One region of the Aliiglaciecola sp. genome, then DNA from elsewhere that is predicted to be linked to it. Evidence: predicted binding sites of a transcription regulator. Region 1 holds the regulator's gene; each other region holds the start of a gene.
What was found. Region 1 encodes sigma-54, which starts transcription at its own class of promoters, with help from an activator protein. Its sites were predicted from a motif close to GTTGGCACGNNNNTNGNNT; they were not measured.

Region 2: a site for sigma-54 is predicted at 1,203-1,221, ahead of ABJV04_RS09390 (DUF1328 domain-containing protein). Genes of this name have one in related genera too.
Region 3: a site for sigma-54 is predicted at 2,842-2,860, ahead of flgB (flagellar basal body rod protein FlgB). Genes of this name have one in related genera too.
Region 4: a site for sigma-54 is predicted at 892-910, ahead of ABJV04_RS18400 (PEP-CTERM sorting domain-containing protein). Genes of this name have one in related genera too.

The regions. Positions count from the first base shown of each region.
Region 1 is NZ_JBDWYG010000037.1:53,206-57,301, reverse strand. It holds gene ABJV04_RS08875 (HPr family phosphocarrier protein) at 1-115, opposite strand, end outside; gene rapZ (RNase adapter RapZ) at 112-957, opposite strand; gene ABJV04_RS08865 (PTS sugar transporter subunit IIA) at 954-1,400, opposite strand; gene hpf (ribosome hibernation promoting factor) at 1,419-1,706, opposite strand; gene ABJV04_RS08855 (RNA polymerase factor sigma-54) at 1,734-3,212, opposite strand; gene lptB (LPS export ABC transporter ATP-binding protein) at 3,274-3,999, opposite strand; gene lptA (lipopolysaccharide transport periplasmic protein LptA) at 3,999-4,096, opposite strand, start outside.
Region 2 is NZ_JBDWYG010000038.1:52,854-56,949, forward strand. It holds gene hemB (porphobilinogen synthase) at 1-876, shown strand, start outside; gene ABJV04_RS09390 (DUF1328 domain-containing protein) at 1,256-1,432, shown strand; gene ABJV04_RS09395 (hypothetical protein) at 1,493-1,687, shown strand; gene ABJV04_RS09400 (hypothetical protein) at 1,764-1,937, shown strand; gene ABJV04_RS09405 (DUF2254 domain-containing protein) at 2,025-3,347, shown strand; gene ABJV04_RS09410 (BON domain-containing protein) at 3,720-4,096, shown strand, end outside.
Region 3 is NZ_JBDWYG010000033.1:216,082-220,177, forward strand. It holds gene flgA (flagellar basal body P-ring formation chaperone FlgA) at 97-828, opposite strand; gene ABJV04_RS08145 (chemotaxis protein CheV) at 999-1,925, shown strand; gene ABJV04_RS08150 (protein-glutamate O-methyltransferase CheR) at 1,954-2,790, shown strand; gene flgB (flagellar basal body rod protein FlgB) at 2,896-3,300, shown strand; gene flgC (flagellar basal body rod protein FlgC) at 3,297-3,719, shown strand; gene ABJV04_RS08165 (flagellar hook assembly protein FlgD) at 3,746-4,096, shown strand, end outside.
Region 4 is NZ_JBDWYG010000068.1:12,550-16,645, forward strand. It holds gene trmD (tRNA (guanosine(37)-N1)-methyltransferase TrmD) at 1-334, shown strand, start outside; gene rplS (50S ribosomal protein L19) at 354-713, shown strand; gene ABJV04_RS18400 (PEP-CTERM sorting domain-containing protein) at 980-1,651, shown strand; gene ABJV04_RS18405 (OmpA family protein) at 2,003-2,629, shown strand; gene ABJV04_RS18410 (class I SAM-dependent methyltransferase) at 2,779-3,600, shown strand; gene ABJV04_RS18415 (sugar O-acetyltransferase) at 3,704-4,096, shown strand, end outside.

The DNA of each region.
Region 1 (4,096 bases):
GGACTAAAGTAACTATGGCATCAAATTGATTGGCAACTTTAACTAATTCTGTCGCTGCTCGTGCATGTAAGCCAAGTTTATTAACTATAACTATTTGCTTTTCAAAGCGATTCATCGGTTTAATTCTCGGTGTCTAATTTGCACATCTGGGTGAGAGGCTGAGAATGTTTTTGCTAATGACTCAGCAACATAAACTGAGCGATGTTGTCCACCGGTACAGCCAATTGCAACTGTTACGTAACTTCGGTTATTTCTTTCTAGATGGGGAAGCCAAGTTGATATAAGGTTTTGAATTTGCCAAATAAATTTAGTCACTATGGGTTGTGAACCTAAAAATATTTCAACTGGTGAATCTAATCCACTTAGGTGTTTTAAGTCCGGCTCCCAGTGAGGGTTAGGCAAAAATCGCGCATCAAAAACATAGTCAGCATCTTTAGGTATGCCATATTTAAATCCAAAAGATTCAAATACTAAAACCAGTCTTGAGCTTTTCTTTCCTAGGATGCGCTCACGAACTAACTCTGCTAATTGATGAACCGAAAGCTTGTCAGTATCTAAATATAAATCAGCACGTTCTGCTATCGGAGCTAAAAGTTGACCTTCAGCCTGAATGGCATCGGAAAGCGATTTGTTTTGACGTGATAACGGGTGTAATCGACGAGTTTCGCTGAAGCGCTTAATTAGCATGTCATCACTGGCATCTAAATAAACAATGGTCATATCCCAGTTGGCAGGCAGGTAATCGAGGATTTCCACCAATTCACCAGACACTTTGGGAAGATTTCTTACATCAATACTTACCGCAACTTGGTCATACTCATCCATAACTGTATGAGTAAGGGTAGGCAGAAGGTTAACGGGGATATTATCAACACAATAATAGCCTAAATCTTCTAATGAGCGCAGTGCAATTGATTTTCCTGAACCGGAACGACCACTTATAATAATCAGCTTCATGCAACAATCGCCTCGTATAACTGTCCGTTGTCTTCAGCACAGCGAATGCGTTTAAGAACCTCTTTGTCACTTAACTTTGTGGCTATAGTGGCTAAGGTTTGCAGGTGTCCAGCGGCTTTATCTTCTGGTACTAAAATAGCGAAAAATATATCTACTGGACAATTATCGACTGCGTCAAAATTGATGGACGGATCACTGGTAATTAATATTGCGACTACGTCTTTTAACCCAGCTAATCTACCGTGGGGCAGCGCAATACCATTGCCGATTCCTGTACTACCCATTTTTTCGCGACTGACTAAACTATTCAAAATGGTAGTTTGATCAATACCGTCAATCTTTTCTGCCGCTATTAGGCTGATAGTTTCAAGAATTCGTTTTTTGCTTGTCCCCTGAACTGCACAACTTGTGCAGTCAGAGGAAAGGATGTCTTTAATTTCCATTAAATAATCTAATATATGTTAATGACGTTTAATCTTTTCCTTGTGCTTGATCACCTGTCGATCAAGCTTATCTATTAATCCGTCAATGGCTGCGTACATATCGTTATGTTCTGAGGTTGCAAAAACTTCGCCTCCGCTAAGATGAACTGTCGCTTCAGCTTTTTGATTAAGCTTTTCGACATTGAGAATGACATGGACATTGTTGATGTGATCAAAATGCCTTTCTAACTTTGTAAATTTAGTGTCTACATAATCTCGCAATGAATCTGTAATTTCTACATGATGGCCAGTAAGGTTAATTTGCATATTAGCGTATTCCTTCTGTTAACGAGCCTACAGCAGGCTCTTGCGTTGGTTAGACGGTGGGATCGATAAAGACTCCCGGTATTTTGCTATTGTTCTACGGGCAACCTGTATACCTTGGTCAGCCAATAGATCAGCAATCTTACTATCGCTAAGTGGCTTAGTTGGAAGCTCTGCAGCGACAAGTTTTTTAATTAGTGCGCGAATTGCCGTTGAAGAACACTCTCCGCCAGAGTCTGTGGCAACATGGCTGGAGAAAAAGTACTTCAGTTCGTAAATTCCTCTTGGTGTATGCATATATTTTTGTGTAGTAACACGGGAAATAGTTGATTCATGCATATCCACCATTTCTGCGACATCATTTAACACCATTGGTTTCATCATTTCCGGACCATGCTCGAAAAATCCGACTTGTTGCTGAACAATACAATTGGCTACTTTGAGCAATGTATCGTTTCGGCTTTCAAGGCTTTTAATAAACCACTTGGCTTCTTGCATATGTGAACGAATGAACTGACTGTCGCTGGTATTTTTAGCATTGCGGCTCATAGCTGCATATTGCTGATTAACATTTAGCTTAGGCAAACTGTCGGGATTTAACTCTACTTGCCAGCGGCCATTCTTTTTCATTACAGAAACATCAGGAATCACGTATTCGGATTCACCAATTATTAGGGCGCTGCCTGGGCGAGGGTTTAATGTTTGCAACAAACGCATTGCTTCGCGTAATTCGTCTTCTTTTAAACGAGTTTTGCGCATTAACGTGCGGTAATCTTTGCTACCTAAAAGGTCTGCATATTCACTAATTAATAATTTAGCTTCATTTAACCAAGGTGTATCTGGGGCAAATTGATTCATTTGTACCATCAAACACTCTTGAGGATTTCGAGAGCCAGAACCGATAGGATCGAACATTTGAATGCGTTTTAGAACACACTCAACTTCATCCAGTTCAACCTCTTCGTGATCGAGACTCGCGAGCACTTCTTCAGTACTAATGGTTAAATATCCAGATTCATCGATTGAGTCGATGATGGCAATGGCAATAGCGGTATCTACTTCGGAAAAGGGGGTTAAGCGCATTTGCCATAACAAATGATCTTGTATATTTTCGCTGGTTTCACCTTGGAAAATTTGATCATCATCACCACCGCTGCCACCACTAATTGATGCGGGTGCTGAAGATGCACTGATATATTCATCCCAAGTGCTATCTATGGGTAATTCGTCCGGAATATCTGCTTTTTCTAATGCCTCGTTTGTATCCATTGAGTCAGAACTGGCGGATACGGTTTCTTCCGTGAATTTATCATTACTATCTGCTAATGCGGAATCTCCTGTGGGGATGTCCGAACCATCCTCTACTTCTAAAAGCGGGTTGGATTCTAAAGCTTCTTGTATTTCCTGTTGTAAATCCAGCGTTGACAACTGCAATAGACGGATAGCCTGTTGCAATTGAGGCGTCATTGTTAGTTGCTGGCTGAATTTTAATTGTAACGAGGGTTTCATTTAGTTTTTATATTCTTACTTGTTTAGCCACAAAGCTTTGGTTAAAAACAACATACCTGTACTATAGCTTGAATTGCTCGCCAAGGTATACATCTCTGACTTGTTGATTATTTAAAACTTCTTCTGCAGTTCCAGAAGCTATCAATTCACCATGACTCACAATATACGCTTTTTCACACACGTCTAGGGTTTCACGTACATTATGGTCAGTTATTAATACTCCAATACCTCTATCGCGCAGGTGTTGAATTATTTTTTTTATATCATTTACAGAAATTGGATCGACACCTGCAAAAGGTTCATCTAATAAAATAAATTCGGGTGCGGCGGCCAAGGCCCGTGCTATTTCGACTCTTCTGCGTTCTCCGCCAGATAAACTCATTCCTAGGCTATTACGGATATGATTTATATTAAACTCGTCGAGTAATGCATCTGCTTGTTCTTCTCGTTGATCTGAGCTCAATTCTTTTCGGGTTTGTAGAATTGCCATGATATTTTGGTAAACAGTTAGTTTACGAAATATAGACGATTCTTGAGGAAGATACCCAATTCCTTTTCTAGCTCGAATGTGCATAGGCTGTAAAGTTAATGCTGTTTGATCAATATAAATATCGCCCTTATCTAAAGGTACAAGCCCTACAATCATATAAAAAGTCGTTGTTTTGCCTGCACCATTGGGGCCCAACAAACCAACAATCTGCCCTGTAGACACTTCTAAACTAACATCTCGAACTACTTGTCGAGATTTGTATGATTTAGCTAGGTTAGTCGCTTTTAACGTTGCCATTAAGGTTGCTCGTCCTGCTGCTTGTCAGTGCCTTGATGTTCTATATCATTCGATTTTTCGTCTGCATCTTCTTCCTGACGTTTACGGATACTCTCAG
Region 2 (4,096 bases), on a different contig from region 1:
GAGGGAACACAACAACGAGTGCCTGTTCCATCTATGCCTGGTGTTGAGCGTTTATCAATAGACTTATTGGTAGAGGAAGCCAAAGAGCTAGTCGAGCTTGGCATACCAGCCATTGCTATTTTTCCGGTAACGCCCCTGGAAATAAAGACGGAATGTGCGAGTGAAGCATTTAATCCACAAGGCTTAGCGCAGCGAGCGGTTAGAGCAATTAAGCAGAATGCGCCAGATATTGCAGTGTTGACGGATGTGGCACTTGACCCATTTACTTCCCATGGGCAAGACGGCTTACTCGATGAAACTGGGTATGTATTAAATGATGAAACCTGTGAAGTATTGGTTAAACAAGCGTTATCCCACGCTGAAGCAGGCGCAGATATAGTTGCTCCTTCTGATATGATGGATGGACGTATTGGTATCATTCGTCAAGCGTTAGAAGAGCATGGCTACATCAATACCTGCATCATGGCTTATTCAGCAAAATACGCTTCTAATTACTATGGCCCGTTTCGTGATGCTGTCGGTTCTGCCGGTAACATAAAGGGCGGAAATAAGCATAGTTACCAAATGGATCCCGCCAACTCTGACGAAGCTTTACATGAAATTGGCCTTGATCTAAAAGAAGGTGCGGATATGGTTATGGTTAAACCTGGTATGCCTTACTTAGATATCGTACGACGCTGTAAAGATACCTTTCAAGTCCCTACTTTTGCCTATCAAGTCAGTGGTGAGTATGCCATGCATAAAGCGGCATTTGATAACGGTTGGCTAAATGAAGAAGCGGTTATCATGGAATCCTTACTGGCATTTAAACGGGCAGGAGCAAACGGTATATTAACTTATTTTGCCAAACAAGCAGCACAAATACTGGCGAGATAACTTTTTGTTAATGTCCCACCTAGCTTACTATCCTATAGTGAACATTACAGACATCGAATAACAAAAATGCGTGGCCAAGCATAGTTAACGTTAATTGTGCTTGGCTTATATCTACTCACCTCTTTTCTAAACTTTAGCTTTATCAGACATTCCTCTTTACTAATTTTAGTCAAACCCAACTAAGTACAGATTCATCACATAACAAATGTGAAAAAGTTTCTATCGCTAGTGTACTTTTTGCAAATAAACCCCGAAGGCGATTTAACTCAAATCATCCGGAATTGTATTATGTCTATATATATCAGTATCTTATGTTTTTATTTTTAGTTGGCATGTAAAACGCATTACAAATATCGAACACAAACAAAAGGAGAATATTATGTTGAGCTGGGCACTAACATTTTTAGTTATAGCAATTATCGCAGCTGTATTTGGTTTTGGTGGAATAGCTGGTACCGCAGCCGGAATCGCGAAAATTATCTTTTTTGTATTCGTAGTTTTACTTGTGATTTCACTAATAGCGAATGCACTACGTGGCAAAGGTCCGAAAGTCTAGCGAACTTTGCTAACACCACTTATTTAGATTTAAAACAATATTAAAGTAACGGAGAAACACATGAAAAATTTTAAACATACCCTTCAAATACTATTAGTTGCTGGTTCAGTATTTGCACTAGCTGCATGTGAGCAAGGTCCTGCAGAGGACGCTGGCGAAAGTGTTGATGAAATGGTTACCGATGCAGGTAACGCCCTTGAGGATGCTTGTGAAGATGTGAAAGAAGGCGTAAAAGCTGAAGATCAAGACTGTTAATCTACTCAAGATTAATAACATCCAAGCAAACTAAAAGGGCTCTTAGAGCCCTTTTGTACTTTAAACGAGGTGACTTATGGACTTTAAATTAATAATTATCGCTTTAGTAGTTAGTGTTGGTTTTTTTGTAACATCAACGGGACTTGCTGGTGGAAGCCCAATTTATACGTTCTTAGCTTCTTTTGGCTTATTTATGATTATACTAGTCATTAGTATGCTGCTTTTTGCCAAGAAAAAATCGAAAAAATAAACTGACGTATAAGCCTTCCTTGCAGCTTAAAGGCAAGGCTGACGCTTTCACAATACAGTGGAATTGGTTTGATAAAAGGAACTATTAATGAAAAACCTAGCCAGTCTAGACAAGCTTTTTGATTCAATAAAAACTAGTTTCTGGTTCGTTCCACTATTAATGGTTATTACTTCCATTTTTTCAGCTTGGTTAATGGTCTGGATTGATCATGCTCAAGCCTGGGGAAAGTTAGATTGGCTTCCCTTTTTATACGAAACCGAGCAAAGCACCTTGCTTTCCTTACTCAACACCATCGCCGCTTCAATGATAACGGTTACCAGTATCGCCTTTTCTATAACAATTGTTACCTTAACCTTAGCTTCATCTCAATTCGGTCCGCGCTTAATTCGTAATTTTATGGACGACAGAGGGACTCAAGTGGTCTTGGGAACCTTTATATCAATATTTTCATACTGTCTGGTGCTAATTTATTCCATGAGCTTAGATTCAAATCAGGGCATCAAAATGGGTTTGGCTATTATTTGGTGTCTGTTAGCGACATTATTTAGTGTTTTTGTCCTTATCTATTTTATTCATCATGTTTCACGCTCAATTCAAGCTGATAACGTCATTAACGAGCTTTGCGACGAAATTAACCATTCCCTTGAGCCTCTATTCTGTGCTGAGACTACACCTAAATTAGGTAAAGAGGTGGGAAAAACGTTTTCTTATACTTTGACAATACTCGCTGAGCAAAGTGGTTATTTACAGCTGTTGAGTAATGATAAATTGCTGGAAATTGCCAGCAAACATGATCTTTTTATTGAGTTTAAATGGCGACCTGGTCATTTGATCAATGAAGGAGCTGAACTAGCGACTTTGAAAAGTTTAAAACCTATCCAAGATGGATTATCTAGCCTTGTAAATCAAAGTTGTGTCATCGGCAGTAATCGAACACCGATTCAAGATCCCGAGTATGCAATACATCAAATGGTAGAAATTGCCGTGCGTGCTCTGTCTCCTGGGGTTAATGATCCCTATACGGCGATTACTTGCGTTGATAAGTTATGTGTAGTGCTTTGCAATATATCAAAACAAGAATTACATTCAGGGGAATACTACGATCAAGATGGTATTTTGAGGTTACGCCGAAATCCCTATGATTTTGAGGGGGTAGCTAATTCTGCGTTTGATCAGATTCGCCAGTATTCTGTAAGTTCTGTGGCGGTAAGTATCCGATTAGTCGAGAGTTTATACCGCATTGCCTCGATAACTGATAAACCTGATATTCATTCGATTATCCTGCGCCAATTAGTGGCAATTGAGCAAGGAAAAGAACATGTTCAATATACCGAGCAAGACTCAGAAGATTTCACTAAAAGTGTGCTCAAAGTTAAAAACTTACTTAAAACTACATCATTGCAGTCCTAACCAAACTGATTGGTGGAGTTTTGATTTATTAAGTCATTCAGACCGCCAGTCCATTCATCGTCAGTAATATTCACTTTAAATTTACTGGCAATAGTTAGATGCCTCAACCTTTGCCGAACTCACGGCTTAAAGGTTATTCAACCTTATGATAAACCATACTACTTAGACTAAACGTCGCTGTTTCCAATGCCATTAACACCTTCAAATTTACTTCTTTTAATGCTGTAGAAATTACATTTGAGTATTTCAAAACTACATGACATTTTTCGAGGTTAATATTTAATTTTTAAAATTAGCATAATAATCAAGTGGTTACGTGTTGGCATTGAATTGGCATTAGTAAAAGTGTCTAAACAAAAAGGAGAGACTGATATGAAACGTACTACTTGTTCACTAATTATAGCCGCTGCTTTAACAACTGCTTCAATGAGTGCTAACGCAGAAAACGAATGGTCAGATAAAGCAAAAGATGCATGGATTGATGGTAAAGCTGAAACTACTTTACTGTTCAATGGCAATCTAGATTCTTTCGATATTAATACTGACGTTAAAGATGGCGTTATTGTCTTAACTGGTAAAGTTAACACCGATGTAGACAAAGCCCTGGCCGAAGAACTTATGCTATCCCTAGACGGTGTAGATGACGTTGATAACCAGCTAACAGTTATCACTGATGAAGAAGATTCTGACACAGCGCAAATTATGCAATCTTTAAAAGATTCTAAAGTAGAATCGGTAGTGAAAACACG
Region 3 (4,096 bases), on a different contig from region 1:
ATCTTTAGTGAAATTTGGAAATAAACTAAATATTTTTCAGATAAGTTCAAACAGTCGCTATTACGCTGTAATAATCGACAGTTTACGCTAAATATATTATATCTGCACAACTACTTGATGGGTATTTATAACCTGTGCATGTACGACTCTTTTCGATTTACTGTTCTTGACTGCAATGGTATCGCCCAAATTGCCATCTTGTTGAGCAATTCCCTTAGTTTTTATACTGACTCCACCCGTATTAGCAGTAATCAGAATACTGTCTCCTTTGCACACAAAACACAGTTGACCGGGAACCACGGGTTGACCAGGACGACTACGCTTCTTCATACGTGCGCCTACAACCGTATTTATCTGGGAAAAAGTGCTGGTGCGTATAAGGTTTTTATCTAACATTACAACTCTGACATCATCTTCGTTTAAAACCGTACCGGGGCTGACAGAGGTTGTAAGTACTACCACAGGCTGAACACGTGTAGCTTTTACCATCATATAAAGATACCAATTGGTTTCTTCACAACTAGCTCTTACTGTTATATTACTTTGCGCCAAGGCTTCTTTACTTGCAGAAATGGTGAATGGCACAGGGCAGTGAGGGATGACGATTCGTTCATCCAAAGGCATTGCTTTTATGGTTAAATTATCATCACTTACTTGTGTATATTGTTTCAACTCAGTTTTGACGTAGTTTTCCACTGCGTGACTTAGTTGTTGTTTGGACGTATCAATATCACTAGACTGTGCAGCAAATGCATTATCTAGAGCCGAAGTAACAATGAAAATAACACTAAGTAATTTAGTCGTTGTATGTTTTGTCGATATTTTCATGTTCAGGTGCCGCCGTTTTGTCTATGCTTATTAATTCATTAAGCAAACAAAGATAAGCGTCAAAATTCAGTCACAAAAACCTGTTTTGGCGCTACTATTAGTTAAACTTGCTTTTTCTGATAGGGATAACGCAACAATTGTGCCTATTTTAAATTTTATTGGGGTGGTATATGTCGGGAATTCTTGACTCAGTTAATCAACGAACGCAAATAGTTGGTCAAAATCGGCTTGAGTTATTGTTATTCAGGTTAAACCGCAGACAACGATTTGGCATTAATGTGTTCAAAGTTCGTGAAGTACTGCAATGCCCGCAATTAACGTCAATACCTAGACAAAACCCACTTATTAGAGGCGTGGCTCATGTTCGAGGTCAAACAATATCAGTGATTGATCTAAGCATGGCAACCGGTGGTAAAAAAATAGAAAATATCAGTAGTGCCTTTATTATTATTGCCGAATACAATCGTTCTGTGCAGGGGTTTTTAGTGGGCTCCGTTGAGCGTATTATTAATACCAATTGGGACGCTATTATGCCTCCTCCCCAAGGTACCGGAAAAGCCAGCTATTTGACGGCTGTAACCGAAGTTGATGATGAGCTCATTGAAATTCTTGACGTCGAAAAAATTCTTAATGAAATATCACCTCTAAAAACTGAAGTGAGTGAAGATTTAGCTGCCGATTTAAATATGTCGGATTCTCCTGCAAATGATAAAATCATTTTTATCGCAGATGATTCCGCGGTAGCGAGGAGTCAAGTTAAAAAAGCGCTTACGGCGTTGGGATTGAATATTGAAGTGGCTAAAAACGGACTTGAAGCCCTTAATCGTTTGAAAGAAATTGCAGCAGAAACCGGCGATGTTACCGATAAAGTAGGGGTGTTGGTGTCTGATATAGAGATGCCAGAAATGGATGGCTATACCCTAACAGCGGAGATCAAACACACTCCAGAGCTGAGTAAGCTTAAAGTCGTTTTGCATACATCCTTAAGCGGTGTTTTTAATCAAGCAATGGTGCAAAAGGTGGGGGCAGATGATTTTATCGCTAAATTCCACCCCGATGAATTAGCTTCTGCTGTGCAAAAGTGGTTTAACAAATAAAGCGTTACTATACGACGGAAGTTAATATTTGAAATTAGATCAATTAACGCCTCATGAACTTTCAGAGTTTGCTCATTTTTTAGAGCGTCAGTGCGGTATTGTATTAAATGAGCAAAAAGGCTATCTGGTTTATAGTCGCCTTGGTTCATTAGTTCGTCAGGAAAACCTAACGAGCATTTCTGAACTCCTTAATATCATTTATAAAAGCAATTCCAGCAAAATGCGTGAAAAGGTGGTTGACGCAATGACCACTAATGAAACCTTATGGTTTCGTGACAAGTACCCCTTTGAAATTCTAAGTCAAACATTACTAAGCCAGTTTGCTAATGCGAACCGCAAAGTAAGAATTTGGAGCGCTGCCTGTTCTTCTGGACAAGAGCCCTATTCCATAGCGATGTGCATTCATGAATACAAAAGGAAACACCCTAGGGCGTTTCCATATGGAGTGGAGATAGTCGCTACAGATATATCAACCCAAATGCTCGAAAGAGCTAAAACAGGTAAGTTTGATAGTATTTCAATTAGCAGGGGGTTAGCCGAAGAGCGTAAAAACAGGTTTTTTAGGGCCGTAGACAATAACCATATGCAATTGGGCAAAGAGATTGTTTCTATGGTGAATTTCCGTCCTCAGAATCTGTTAAACAGTTATTCTGCCTTGGGACGTTTTGACGTGGTTTTCTGTCGAAATGTGCTTATTTATTTTTCCTTAGACAACAAGCGGAAAATACTGCAACAAATTGCCGCTTGCCTGCAAAACGATGGAGTTTTATTTCTCGGAGCATCAGAATCCATCGCAGGTTTAAACCAACTGTTTAGCTTGGAACGTAATAATCCAGGTATCTTCTATATTAAAAAAAGCATTTAATACAACACCTTACACTTTTCTTCCCCGTCACTTACGAATCTAGATAATTGTCTTGGCATAGCCCTTGCTAAATTTTTCTCAAGCGAGTTTTAAGTTGAGAACAGTATGGCAATTAGTCTTGATAAATTAACCGGGTTTCATAGCCGAGCAATGCAGGTTAGAACCGATACCATGGAAGTAATTTCAGGTAACTTAGCAAACGCTAATACTCCTGGTTACAAAGCGCGTGGCGTTGATTTTCAAAAGGCCATGCAATCGGCCAATCAAGATCGGCAGCAAAATATGACCCGTACTCACGAAAAGCATTTCGAAGGGGCAATGCAGTCTCAAGCAAGTATTGAGTTTCGAGTTCCATTGCAGCCTGATACCGGCGACGGTAATACCGTAGAAGTACAAGCTGAACGTAATGCTTTTTTGGAAAACGGTATGCGTTATCAAGCAAGCATACAATTTTTGAATGGCAAGATTAAAGGTATGAAGAAAGCATTAGCTGGAGGGCAAAGCGGATGAGTTTATTTAGGGTTATGGACATTGCTAGCACTGGCATGAGTGCCGAAAGTGTTCGGTTAAATACAACTGCCAGTAATATTGCCAACGCAAATAGCGTTAGCAGTAGTTATGACGCAACTTACAAGGCTCGCCATCCAGTTTTCGCAGCTGAGATGCAACGAGCGACAGAAGCACAGTCACAAGGCTCAGGTGTGCAAGTACTTGGCATAGTAGAAAGTCAAAAGCCACTACAGATCGAATACAGCCCAGGCCACCCAATGGCAGACAGCAATGGCTATATTTACAAGCCAAATGTGAATGTGGTTGAGGAAATGGCAGACATGATGTCAGCATCAAAATCGTATGAAACTAATGTTCAGTTGGCAGACACTACCAAACGTATATTTAGACGTGTGTTGCAACTTGGTCAGGGTCAATAAATCACTGATTTAGTGAGGAAAGTAACGTGGAAATATCAAAAACAACAGGATTAGACGCTAACCTGTATGTACAAGAAGAAACCGTGCCAATTGATGATGGCAGTAATGAAAGGTTAAGTCAGGAAGACTTTTTCTCTCTACTTACCGAGCAGTTGGCGAATCAAGATCCCACTAAACCTGTGGACAATGATCAGATGGTATCGCAAATGACTAGCTTCAGTATCTCTGAAGGCATAGATTCATTGAATACAAAATTTACTGAGTTTGCTACTAGCATGTCTTCAAATCAAGCGCTGCAAGCATCAAGCCTTATAGGTCAAGATGTTTTATTGCAAGGTAATGTTGGACATTTGAGTGATACCAGTACCGGGGTGACC
Region 4 (4,096 bases), on a different contig from region 1:
TGGAGAGCTTCCTGCGATGGTGCTAATGGACGCGATTTCGCGCTTTGTGCCGGGTGTGTTAGGGCATGAACAATCAGCAGAACAAGATTCGTTCACTGATGGTTTATTAGATTGTCCTCATTACACTCGACCAGAGAGTTTAGATGGTCGTAACGTTCCTGAAGTGTTGTTAAGTGGAAATCACCAAAAAATCAGGCAGTGGCGGTTACAACAGTCGCTAGGTAGAACCTGGCTACGACGCCCTGAATTGTTAAATGACCTAGCTCTGACTGAGGAGCAAAAACGTTTATTGGAAGCATTCCAAAAATCGTTTTCGCAGCAAGATGACAGTTAATCTAGGATGAGAGGATATGATGAGCAAAATCAATCAAGATATCATCAAGAAAATTGAACAAGAACAGTTAAAAACTGATCTTCCGTCCTTCGGGCCGGGTGACACAGTTGTTGTTAAAGTACGAGTTAAAGAAGGCGACAAAGAGCGTCTTCAGGCTTACGAAGGCGTTGTAATCGCTAAGCGTAACCGTGGCCTACACTCTGCATTCACTGTACGTAAGATCTCTAACGGCGAAGGCGTTGAACGTGTTTTTCAAACACACAGCCCTGCAGTTTCTTCTATTGAAGTTAAACGTCGTGGTGCGGTACGTCGAGCTAAGCTTTATTATCTTCGTGAGCGTTCAGGTAAATCTGCACGTATCAGAGAAAAGCTTAACTAAGATTTTAATTAATGCGTTATTGTTAACTTGTGAAAACCCGCGAAAGCGGGTTTTTTTATGGCAGTAATAAAGTTGTGCGCAGGGAAAAAATTCACTCGCCAGGTGTCAGAATACTTAACAGTTAGTATGTTTTTTATACAACTCGTGATGTAACCTATTGTAAAATAAATGTTTTAAATTTGGCTTGTTAAATGCTTTAAATTTTCTGGCGTAGCTGTGAAGTATCTAGTGCTACTTTTTAAAATATGCTTTTTAAGGAACATTCCATGTTGAAAAAGATAAGAAGTTTAGCACTAGTTGGTGCTTTAACTACGAGTTTTGGGGCTTTTTCTGCTCCTATAACATATATAGGTGCAGATGATGCGGTTTCTTCTTTTGGAGAAATGATTAATGCACAAGCGGCGGCGTCTGATTTTTTTGATGTTACCGGCGCTATAGATGTCTTTGACTTTGAATCTGCTATTCCTGCAAATTTAACCATAACCGGCGGTTCAACAGTGAGCTCTAGTTGTGGTGCTGTATGCGGTTTTAATACCACAGTTGGTGGTTCGTTCTGGCGCAATGTTAACGCTGGCTCAGTATCCTTCACTTTTACCGATCCGGTAGATGCATTTGGATTTTATGTAAATGGTCTACAAACCGACTTAGTACCTCAACAGACAATAGAATATGTTGATGGCTCTTTAGTCCAACAAATTATTGATATGCCTTCAGCAATTGAAGGTGGTGGTGCGTTTCTGGGCTTTGTAGATTTTGGTCAACTAATTTCAAGTGTTACCTTTAATGCAACCAATGATATTTTAGGGTTTGATGATCTGTATTTTGGCCGTTCAGCCACTAACCCTGGAGATCCAACTGCAGTCCCAGCTCCTGCTACTTTATTTTTATTTGGTACAGGTCTATTGAGTTTAGGATTATTGCGTCGTAATCGTAAGTAGTTATCTACTAATAACCTAAGTCAAATAACTCAAGCCCGATAAAACTATTTATTGGGCTTTTTCATTATAACGCTTCTCCTATAATTTCAAATCAAACTGTAACAAGTACTCAGTCATAATTTCAAATCTGTTCAGGCAAGCTTCAGCTTTTTCCGGTTAAAATTTTAATTATCTGATATACATCAATATTTATAAAATAAATCAATTTATAATGACCTTGGTATAGATTCTGCTTATTCACTTTACTTAAAGAACCCTATTTAAACAGAACATTAATCTCGACAATCTCAATGTAAAAAATTGGCATTTAAGTTGAAAAATTATTTAGTATTTTCACCACTGGAGAAAAGAATGAAAAAGACACTTTTAGCAATAACCTTTTCAAGTTTGATTATCACTGGGTGTGCGTCCAACGCAAATAATGCTCAGAAGGGCGCAGGAATAGGTGCTGTGTTAGGCGCGCTAGCCGGGAAAGGCACTGGCGATAATGACAAAAGTCGTTACGTATGGGGAGCTGCCCTTGGCGCATTGGCTGGTGGTGCAATTGGTAATTACATGGATAATCAGGAAGAAGAGTTCCGTGATGAGTTGGCACAAAGCGGAGTTGAAGTGTATCGAGAAGGTGACAGTATCCGTTTAGCGATCCCAGGGAATATAACCTTTCAAACTGGCAAGGCCTCTATAGTGACTGATTTTTACCCGGTATTGAATGACGTTGCTAAAGTCATCAACCGTTACGAAAAAACCCGTTTGAGTGTTGAAGGTCACACTGACTCAGTGGGCGATGCCGCCTACAATCAACAATTATCGATACAACGAGCTAATAGCGTTGCCGCTTACTTAGAATCAAATGGTGTGGCTACCAGTCGTTTACAGACATTAGGTTTTGGTGAGTCTCAACCCATTGCTACTAACGACACGGCTAGTGGTCGTCAACAAAATCGCCGAGTGGAATTACGGATTATACCTGTGCAATAATAAGCGGATCTCCATAGTCATGGCAATTTAAGCTTTTATTTGCTTGTTTACACTGCTCCAGATACAAAAACGGTTTCTTTTGAAACCGTTTTTGTATCTGGAGCAAACGTAAGTAGACTTTATATCACTGGAACCTTTAACACTAAATAATGTATTTACACAAAGATTGGCGAGTACTGACCGTTGGCGATGGGGATTTATCGTTTTCCTGGTCTATTTTTAAGGATTTAGCGGTGACACAGTTGACTGCGTCTGTGTTAGACGACAGAGACACTTTAGCCGCTAAATATAATCAAAATCAAATGGCCAGCTTAAATGCCAATGGTGTGAAGGTTTTTCATGGATTGGATATTTGCGATAAAGACTGTTTTCCCGCAAGTCTATCCAATGCTTTTGATTTGGTAATCTTTCAATTTCCTTTAATTCCCGCTTTTAGCAGTAAAGCTGAGTTTGAATCTAAGGGAAAGTTACATAAAAATACCTTAAATCGATTACTTATCTGGCGTTTTTTACAACATAGCTTTGATTACTTTCTCGATCCAAAGGGAAAGCAATTGGCTTATGTAACCTCTAAAGATGTGAAACCTTATTCTCATTGGAATATTGAAAATTTAACTCCCAATCCACAACAAATGGGGTTTAAAGGCTGGATGGAATTTCAGCAATCCGACTTCCCAAGTTATCAACTACGTAACGTGGATCGGGATAAAGTACTTAAGTCCACCGCGAGCAAAACCTATGTATGGGGAAATAACCACTGTGATTATGCCGAGCTTAATTTAACCCCCAGCAGCAAACACCAAGCTAATTACTGCAATCTGTGTGGCAAAGGGCCATTTTTCACTGAAGATGATCGGCAAGCCCATACTCATTCAGCGTTTCATCTTCGCTTAGCCGGATATGAACAACTCTGGCAAACCTATCTTACGCAAAATGAGCAAATTAACCTTGAACCCTCCCACAGCCACTAAGAGGATTGGGCTGGTTATTTATGTTTAGTTATCATTGCCAATGATTCGAAAAATTTGGTGTCATCATATAGAGTGCTCGTCAGTATAAAGGAAGTCGCCTGTAATGAACGATTTAAGCGAACAACAAAAGCGGTCTGCTGGTTTGGAATACTTTCCCAGCAACAAACAAATGCATGCTGAACGCATGCATGCTAAGACCCAATGTCACCTGTTTAACCAGTTAGCACCTAATGACTTTAAGCAAGGAATGAAATTACTCAAAGGGCTATTTGGGCGCTGTCACAACTTCTGGATAGAACCCCATTTTTATTGTGACTACGGCTATAACATTCATATTGGTAAAAACTTCTATGCCAATCACGGCGTTGTCATTTTAGATGCGGCAGCAGTTACCATTGGCGATGATGTGTTATTCGCACCAGGAGTGTTAATTTCAACTGCCAGCCATCCTAAAGATCCGCAAAAACGCAAAAAAGGATTAGAAACGGCTAGCCCG